2 regions of the Shewanella sp. 5S214 genome follow, and region 1 is predicted to be linked to the other one. Evidence: predicted binding sites of a transcription regulator. Region 1 holds the regulator's gene; the other holds the start of a gene.
The links. The regulator ArgR, encoded in region 1, controls arginine synthesis, uptake and breakdown. The targets are predictions, from matches to a motif close to ANTGAATANNTATTCANT.
Positions count from the first base shown of each region.

Region 2: the regulator ArgR is predicted to act here: its motif matches at 3,203-3,220, upstream of gltB (glutamate synthase large subunit).

Region 1 is NZ_JBGOOV010000008.1:135,009-139,986, forward strand. It holds gene ACED29_RS07645 (ABC transporter ATP-binding protein) at 1-689, shown strand, start outside; gene ACED29_RS07650 (Dyp-type peroxidase) at 1,171-2,109, shown strand; gene argR (transcriptional regulator ArgR) at 2,170-2,640, opposite strand; gene ACED29_RS07660 (META domain-containing protein) at 2,807-3,232, opposite strand; gene ACED29_RS07665 (hypothetical protein) at 3,355-3,573, shown strand; gene ACED29_RS07670 (N-acetyltransferase family protein) at 3,577-4,134, shown strand; gene ACED29_RS07675 (hypothetical protein) at 4,180-4,536, shown strand; gene ACED29_RS07680 (GNAT family N-acetyltransferase) at 4,606-4,978, opposite strand, start outside.
Region 2 is NZ_JBGOOV010000015.1:23,584-28,561, forward strand. It holds gene oxyR (hydrogen peroxide-inducible genes transcriptional activator OxyR) at 11-937, opposite strand; gene ACED29_RS11565 (Hpt domain-containing protein) at 1,128-1,493, opposite strand; gene ACED29_RS11570 (TIGR01212 family radical SAM protein) at 1,774-2,751, opposite strand; gene gltB (glutamate synthase large subunit) at 3,274-4,978, shown strand, end outside.

The DNA.
Region 1 (4,978 bases):
GGTTGGATGAGATGCTTGAGCTGGTTAAATTAACTGGCTTGTCATCTCGTTATCCTCATGAATTATCTGGCGGACAGCAGCAGCGAGTTTCAATTGCGCGAGCCTTAGCATATCAACCTGAATTATTATTACTTGATGAACCTTTTTCCAATATTGATGCGCAAGTACGTAACGAGATGATGCTGGAAATTCGTGCCATATTAAAAAAGCGAAATGTGAGTGCGGTGTTTGTGACACACAGTAAAGATGAGGCATTTGTCTTTGCAGATAAGCTGGCATTATTTAAAGATGGCGCCATTATTCAACATGGTAAAGCGGAAACCTTATACCGTTCGCCAAAAGAGCGCTACGTGGCTGATTTCCTCGGCGCGGGTAATTATTTACCTGTTACTGTAACCACGAGTTATCAAGTTGATTATGCTCTTGGAAATCTTAATAGTACTGAAAAATTACCTTGGCCGATTGGAAGCCAAGGGCAAGTATTATTACGACCGCAGCAAATTGAAGTTCATCCTAATACCAATGGTCGTGGCTGTATTGTTGAAAGGCATTTTTTGGGTACTGTATGCCATTATCAAGTGAAAGTTGGCGCTGATATCTTGGATGTAAGTAGTCAATCAACGACACTAATACCTGGCCAACGAGTTGATATTCACATTGCGCCACATCCGCTAGTCATTTTTAATTAACGATTGCTATGGTCATCTTAATATGGAGCATAATTGTTAACATCAGACTTGAATCATAACCTGTTATAAAACCGTTTACTGTCTAGCCCACTGTGCTGCTTTAATTTAAAATAGACCATTACTTGCAGCATGCAGTCATAAAAGTGTGGGTCTGTTAATCAAATAAATGACAAGTTTGAGAGTCAATAAGCTCAATATTATGATTTCGGCTAACGAAGAATATCCTATAACTTGAGTTGAGTGAGCCATCTATTAAAACAGCTGTTCAATCTTTTACTTGAGAGAATATGAGTGCAATAGGTGATACAAATCAGCTAAATGTGAGTACACTTCAAGTAATTTATATTTGATTAAGATAAGCTCATTGTTAGTTAATCATTAGCTAAACTAAGACGATATGTGAATCGCTCTCTAATGAGTTCAATGCGTTAAATTATCATCATTTAGGCCGACATTTAGTATTAAGGTGGATCAAGTTAATATGGATAACCAAGCTATGCCTCGTGAACAGTTAGGGATTTGCGCAGAAGGTAATTTACACAGTGTGTACCTGATGTTTAATGCCAATGATGGTGTTGAAGATCAGTTACGTCCATCTATTGCTAATGTGGCGCAATACATCTATGAGCTCACAGATCAATATGCAGACAGTGCTTTTAATGGCTTTGTCGGTATTGGTGCTAATTTTTGGGATACCTTTTATCCTGATGCGCGCCCAGCATTATTAAAACCTTTTCCTGCTATGAATGAAGGTATTCGTGATGCACCTGCAATGGAATATGATCTGTTTATTCATATTCGTTGTGACCGTTACGATATTTTACATCTTGTCGCAAATGAGATTAATCAAATGTTTGAAGATTTGGTTGAGCTAGTTGATGAAGAGCGTGGTTTCCGTTTTATGGACAGCCGTGATTTAACCGGTTTTGTTGATGGTACCGAAAACCCTAAGGGGCGCCATCGTCAAGAGGTTGCATTGGTTGGTAATGAAGATAAAGCGTTTGCCTCTGGTAGTTATGTTCATGTACAAAAATACATGCATAACTTAAGTAAATGGCATCGTTTACCACTGAAAAAACAAGAAGATATTTTTGGTCGAACTAAAGTTGATGATATTGAATATGAGTCAGAAGATAAGCCACTAACCAGCCATACCAAGCGAGTTAATTTAAAAGATGCGCAAGGTAATTCATTAGAAATCCTGCGTCAAAGCATGCCTTATGGTTCGATTCGAGAGCAAGGGCTGATTTTTATTTCTGTGTGCCGCACTCCAGAACATTTTGAACAAATGCTTCGCAGTATGGTGCACGGTGATGGCCATGGAAATCATGATCATTTAATGTTGTTTACCAAAGCGTTGACCGGATCATCATTCTTTGTGCCATCATTAGATTTTTTAACTCAATTCGATGATGCGTAACCACCCGCGTTAAGCAAAAAAAAAGCAATGCCATGGCATTGCTTTTTTTATAGTGATATTTTATTCACTATAATTGAATAAAGATCTAACGGTCTCTAAGGTATCATCAATAGTTTTTATACTTGCAGGGCAAATGAAAATCGTATCATCGCCAGCAATGGTACCTAATATCCCTTCAGGTTTACCTATTGAATCCAGCAAACGAGCAATTAATTGTGCTGCACCTGGACTGGTTCTTACCACTATCATGGCTTGGTTATGATCAACATCTAGCACTAAATTCTTAACTGGGCTACCCGCAGTTGGAACGCCTAGCTCTGCAGGCAGGCAATAGACCATTTCTTGCTTGGCGTTACGAGTACGAACAGCACCAAATTTGCTGAGCATACGCGATACTTTAGATTGATTAATATTACCGAATCCTTCGGTTTGAAGCGCATTAACAATCTCGCTCTGGCTTCCAAAACGTTCTTCTTTGAGAATCGATTTAAAAGTTCGTACGAGCTCATCCTGATTTCTTGTCGCTGGCATAATGATATTTCATCTTATATTTGTTATTCAAAAATCTAGCACATTTTGAATAGATTGACTTATTAAGTCAAGAAAAAATCAAATTTATTGAATAAAAATTCATTTTGTCGTGGAACTTTAAGCTGACACTTGTGTTAGTTCTGTGACTCATTTAAGCAATAAATGATTAAGATAATGGCGATGATTGTCTTGTCAGTACCAATAGGGTATCACCCTTTTCTGACAATAGATTAAGTTTTCCTTTTGAGAAATCAACTTGTTGTACTAATGAGATAGCTTGCATCAACTCAGCTTCTTGGCTCATAAAGCTGTCAACGCAGGCTTTCATGGTAGTGCCTGCTGGTGCCAGCTGTAAAAAGTTACCTTGCTGGGCATAACTGCCAAAAAATTGATTACAACTGTTGTTACCTGTTAACTCGCCATCTGCGGCAAAAACTAACGTTGCAGGACTATTATTAATGGTTGGAGTGTCGAGGACGGTGTCGACATGCCAAGTACCAATTAATTGTTCATTTGAGACAGTGGCCGATGGACTTTGGCAAGCACTAAGGCCTATAACTATAACTGCGGCGCCGAGAATATGCTTTATCATGCTGAGAGGGTTCCAAATACGAAAAAATTGGCGCTATTCTACTACTTGAGCATTAATAAAAGAGTAAATAATTGTCAGTTTTTGGATTAATGAACATTATTTAACGAACTAAAGAGAATCAAATGATTAAATTAGTCAAAGTGTTGCATATCATCGGCTTAATTATGTTGCTGGTGGGCGTAGGCTTATATTGGCAAAGCGATATAGGTCAGCAAGTCAGTGGTATGTTGGTGATTGCATTGCTCATTGGCGTAGGAACATTAATTATGTCTCCGCTGCCTGTTGCGCTAGTGATAGAATGGGCTAAGAAGCAACCTCCCCATTCAGATCCAAAGGAATAATCATTGTCATTTATTATCCGTAAGGCGTTATTCACCGATGTTACTGCTATTGTGCAGTTAGAGCGTGCTCATGTAGATGATGAGTTGTCTGGTTCAGATAACCAATTACATGCTCATTCATTTACTAAAAGTGAGGTGGGTCAGCTAATTAATCAACATTGGTTTATGGTGGCAGAAGAGCAAGGGCAAATTATTGGTTATGTGATGGCAGCGAGATGGTCATTTTTTTCTGCGCAACCATTGTATCGCCATATTATTCAAAAGATTAAGTTCGCCGAGTTGGCTGGGCAAGCTTTATCGACGACCAATTCGTGTCAATATGGGCCGGTTTGGATCCAAGAGTCAAAACGTGGCCAAGGCGTGTTTGCGGCGTTAGTGAGTGAGTTAAAAAAACAAGTAAACACTAGCTTTCCATTTATGGTGACCTATGTTGCTGCAGACAATGCTCGCTCTTTAGCGGCACATCAACAAAAAGCTGCGATGACACAGATTGAACAATTTCGTTTTGAACAACGTGATTATTGTTTATTGGCCACCTCTACAGCCAATGTCATCAGCTAACTATGTCTTGGTGCGTGAATAAAGTGGTTATTAATTAGGAATATAATGAGTACTGACTTTGAAACCCTTTTTTCACCTTACCTTGGTTTAAGATTATCAGCATTTGACAACATGAAGCTGATTGCCGCGGTATTGGCTGAGGCAAATGAATCATATGATTGTATTGAAGCAAGTGTGCACTGTAAGGATAATCTACAAGTGCAGCAATCAGGATATTTTGTGCGCTGGCATGATAGATGGGTATTTTGTGGGGTAACCAATGACTATCATGCTGCGATAGCCTTATTTACTCAAATTGAGCAGATCAATATGGCATCAATTAGTGTCAAAGATGTGCCAATAATGAGTATGCAGCAAGTGTCATTTATGTGCATTGAAAGTGCGCATTTCGATCATTGTTAACCTATTTTATTGTACTATCTTCATTTATGTTTACGCATTAGGATGATTTAGCTAAATCATTGATGTGCATTATTGCTCAGGGTTATTTAACTGCATCAGTACCAGTGGTCGTTCTTCAGAGTGGTAACGATAGTATAATTGGGTTATTTCTGCTGGTAACTGCGATATTTGCCGCGGTTCTATCGCCACAAAGTGCTGCTGTTGATATAAGCCTATTAACCATGGGTGAGCAAATAAGAAGCAATGTTTAGTCTTTAATCTAGGTGCAATAAACTGTAATAAGTGGCTTGCATGGTGTTGGCCACGATAGTCGGGGTGAACTAACAACCCATTTACCAGTTGATAGTGGCCTATCGGTTTGACTCTTATAGCGGCAATAATATTTCGCGGTCTGAATGTCGCTCTATTAACGTCATCACTCCTGTCTTGATTATCAGTAGCG
Region 2 (4,978 bases), on a different contig from region 1:
AAATGAGTCTCTAACCGATCTTATTCGGTAACACTTGTGCTAACAGCTTTTTCTGAATGGCCAAACCTAAGGTTCTGAACGTTGAAATACGACTGGTAGTTTGACGCCAAACTAAACCGATATCACGGTAAGGGGCTTCGCCAGGTGGATCGATAGCAACCAGATCGGTATCCGTTAAAATCCCTGTATCAATAGCCATTTGGGGTAAAAATGTAGTACCAAGTTTACTGTTTACCATCTGTACTAAAGTATGCAGACTCGTGGCAGCAAAGGGATTAATTTTGGCACTATCACCCAATTGGCATGCTGTTATTGCGTGTCCGGTAATACAATGTTCAGCTTGGAGTAAAAAAATACTTTCATCAGGCATTTTTTGGTAGTCGATAGGTTGCACTAATTGTTGCGATACCTCTTTATGCATTACCATTTTAAACGGATCAATACCGACTTTCATACTATGAAAACCACTCGTGTCCACAGGTAACGCCAATATCAATAGATCTAACTCACCTTTGGCTAACGCATCCAACAAACGCTCAGTGGTATCTTCTTTTAATAACAAGCTGAGTTTGGGATAATCTTGCTGGCATAATTTAACCACTCGACTGAGTAAGAATGGCGCTATGGTCGGAATACACCCTAAGCGGATCTCTCCAGTCATGGGTTCGCCTTGATTTTTAACTAACTCAACTAAGTCATCGACATCGGTTAAAATATTGCGAGCTCGCTCAACCACTTCTTCGCCAATAGCAGTAAACATAAAGGATTTATGATCGCGTTCAATTAACTGGTAACCCAGTTGCTCTTCAAGGTTTTGAATCCCACTTGATAATGTTGATTGGCTCACAAAGCATATCTTGGCAGCGCGATTAAAATTTTGTTCTTGATGTAAATGAACTAAATAATAAAGGTTTTTAAGGCTAGGAAGATTTTTCATATAAACGATTACCCTTATCTATGTTAATTCAAATAGTGAATTAAATAAGCCAAAAAAACAAGATATCAATGGGCTAATCGAAACAAAAGCCCATAAAAAATGCCCCTTAAATAAGAGGCACTTAAACAACATGACTTTCAGCACTCGTCTAGGTATTTATCTAAACTGATAGTGACTAGCATAATGGTAATTACGCTTTTGCTTCCAAGTATACTTTCAACTGTTGTAAATCTTTGGCAGCATGCTCAACGATTGCAGCAAGCCATACCTTGTGTTCGGTTTCCCATTTAGCTTCTTCACCGTGTTGTAATAGCTGTGAAAATTGCTGAATGCGTTTCAGGCCAACAGACCCTGCTGCACCTTTAAATTTATGAGCTTCTGCACATAAGGTGTCTTTATCATTTGCATCACCCGCTTTCACTAGGCTGCTGATATATTCAGGCATTAGCTGCTCGAATAACACGACGCTTTTCAATAACGTTCCAGCTCCAATGGCACTGATATATTGCTCAAGCGTATTGAGATCCAATATTGAGTCTAACTGCGTTGTGGCCATTAAGGCACCTCTATCAAATATAACGCTATAAAGTTATAAATATGATACCGAGTAAAATACCCTATGCAAGGCTTGCTAATATTTAACCGCTATTTAATGACAAAATATCACATTTTTTCAACATAACTACTCAACTGGTATTACCAATGTTTAAAAATACCTCACATTGATAATTTTTCAGCCAAATTTTTAGTGATAATAGTTATCACTCCTATATAACATCACAAAAATCGACCTAAATGTTGAACCTATTTGATTGCCAATAATCGACCCGCAGCGATCACTCGCCCCAGGAGGTTTTAGGTTGGCTAGCGATTAATGCACTGCCTTGCCCACCAAATTCACGTAACTCGTTTACGATCGCAACCAAGCCATCCCAGCGAAAAGCACACCAATCTGGGGCGAGTAAGATTGGTTTTTTGGCATAAGCAGTTACCCGATGAAAGATAATATTTTTTGGAGTATGTCGAATAAGTTTTGCAGCTTCAGCGGCATACTCTTCAAGGGTCAATAATGGCATAGCATTATGACGCCATTGCTTCGCCATCGTACTGCCTTCAACAACATGTAAAGGATGTAATTTAAGTCCATCTACACCAATGCCTAATACAGTTTGTAAGCTATTAAAATAGTCAATCGACGTTTCGCCTGGGAGCCCTAATATCAAATGAGTACACACTTTAATGCCTCTAGCGCGGGCATTTTTTACCGTCCGACGATATTCGCATAACAGATGGCCACGATTAATCCGCTTTAAGGTATGATCATTGGCGGTTTGTAAGCCTAATTCTAGCCATACTTCTATCCCTCGTTGTTGATACTCAACCAGTAAATCAATTACTTCATTAGGAACACAATCAGGACGAGTACCAATATGTAACCCTACAATATCGCTATCCTCCAGCGCTTGATCATATTTTTGCTTAAGCAGTTCATACTCATCATAAGTACTAGTGTAAGCTTGAAAATAAGCAATATATTTCGCTGTGGGGGGAGTATTTATATTCACTGAAGAGGTACATTTTTTTGCCGATTGCGCACGTACTTTGCCTTCAGTTAATTGTATCGCTATCGGTTGTTCTCTACCTCGTTCACCACTGAATGAGGCAACGTTGCAAAAAGTACACCCTCCTACCCCTAAGGTGCCATCACGATTAGGGCAAGTAAATTGGGCATCAATGGTTAATTTTTTTACCCTTTGTCCATATAGACGTTTGCAATACACGCCAAACGTATTTACGTAGTCATCTAAACCCAAAATACAGTCTCATTATTACGCCAAAGTTCGCCAGTGTAGTCAGTCGATAAACACCTGTCTTGGTGCTAAATCAATAAAACAGTCTATTAACTCAAGCGAGTTATAAACTTATGTACAAACTAAATAACGTTTAAAACAATTTAGTTTATTTACATCTACAAAAAAGTGAATATTTACTCATTTATAATAATTTTTTACCCAAAGACTGTGTTTGAAATAAAATTCATTATTTTTGTTTCAAAAACAATTAACCGCTATTGTTACAAAAAGGTAATCAGTAATTTAATTTTTTTCTAAAATTCTTTTTATTCAGAACGTTATAGTGCCAAAAACACAGTTTACGTTAACGTAAACTTGACAGCTTATTACCTTTTTCTAGTAATTATATTTCAGTTTGTTGCATTTTTTTGGTTTGACCTTTATGCATTCTCGGTTTAATTTGGATGGTTCGGGTGCATATCTATGGATATTCTTCAAATTTACCCCGAGTCGTATCTAGTAGAGGTTTAGGGGGTTTTTTGTATGAGCTTGTATCATCCCAGTTTTGAGCGTGACAATTGCGGATTTGGTTTGATTGCACAAATGGACGGAGACGCGAGTCACCGTATTGTGCGTACCGCGATTCATGGTCTCGATCGAATGAAGCATCGTGGTGGTATTGCAGCTGACGGACGCACAGGTGATGGCTGTGGTTTATTAATGCAAATGCCTACAGATTTTTTTGAAGCTATTGCGGCTGAAAATGATTGGCATTTAAGCCGCAAATTTGCGGTGGGTATGCTATTTCTTAGCCAAGATGAGCAACGCGCTGATGAAGCGAAGTTCATTTTAGAAAAAGAACTACAAAGAGAAACGTTAAGTGTCGCTGGCTGGCGTAAAGTTCCGATCAATCCAGATGTTCTGGGGGAGATTGGCCGGAAAAGCTTGCCACAAATCTATCAAGTATTGATTAACGCGCCAGTGGGATGGCGTGAGAAAGATCTTGAACGTCGCTTATATATGGCTCGTCGCCGTCTTGAGCAACAAATAACAGATGATAAAGATTTTTATGTTGCTAGTCTTTCTGGGCAAGTCATAGTCTATAAAGGATTAATGATGCCAGCAGACCTGCCATCATTTTATACAGACTTAGCAGATATTCGTTTAAAAAGTGCGATTTGCTTATTTCACCAGCGCTTCTCAACGAATACATCGCCAAAATGGCCATTAGCACAACCGTTTCGTTATCTCGCTCATAATGGTGAGATCAATACCATTACCGGCAACCGTCAATGGGCAAGAGCGCGTGCTTATAAATTCAACTCGCCTTTATTACCCGATTTACAACAAGCGGCCCCTTTTGTTAACGAAACCGGTTCAGACTCGTCTTCTTTAGATAACATGCTCGAAATGCTGTTATCCGGTGGCATGGATTTATACCGTGCGATGCGTTTGCTTATTCCACCAGCATGGCAATCTAATCCTGAAATGGATGACGAGTTAAAAGCTTTTTATGATTTTAACTCAATGCATATGGAGCCGTGGGATGGCCCTGCAGGCATTGTAATGACCAATGGTCGCCATGCTGCCTGTGCAGTTGATCGTAACGGCCTACGCCCTTCTCGCTACGTTATAACCAAGGATCGTATCCTCACCTTAGCGTCTGAAGTGGGTATTTGGGATTATTCCGCCGATGAAGTGATTGAAAAAGGCCGTGTTGGGCCAGGCGAGTTATTAGTATTAGACACCTTAAATGGTCGCTTGTATCACTCATTTGAAATTGATAATGACCTAAAGCGTCGTCATCCTTACAAAGAGTGGATGGCTAAAAACAGTCAGACATTGATCCCTGCGGAGCAAATTGCGCCGACAAAACAAGGTTCAAGTGGCTTCGATGCCAAAACACTGCTGCAATATCAAAAACAGTTTGGTTTTACTCGTGAAGAATTAGAGCAAGTTATTTGGGTACTAGCCAGCAAAGGCGAAGAAGCCATTGGCTCAATGGGCGATGATACACCTATGGCTGTATTGTCGAAAAAGTCACGCTCCTTGTATGACTATTTCCGTCAAAAATTTGCTCAGGTGACCAACCCACCGATTGACCCCTTGCGTGAAAAACACGTAATGTCGCTCGCGACCTGTGTAGGACGTGAACAAAATCTTTTTAGCGAAACCACAGGTAATGCTTACCGAGTAATGTTTAATTCGCCAATTTTATTATTCAGCGATTTTAACCAATTACTTGGAC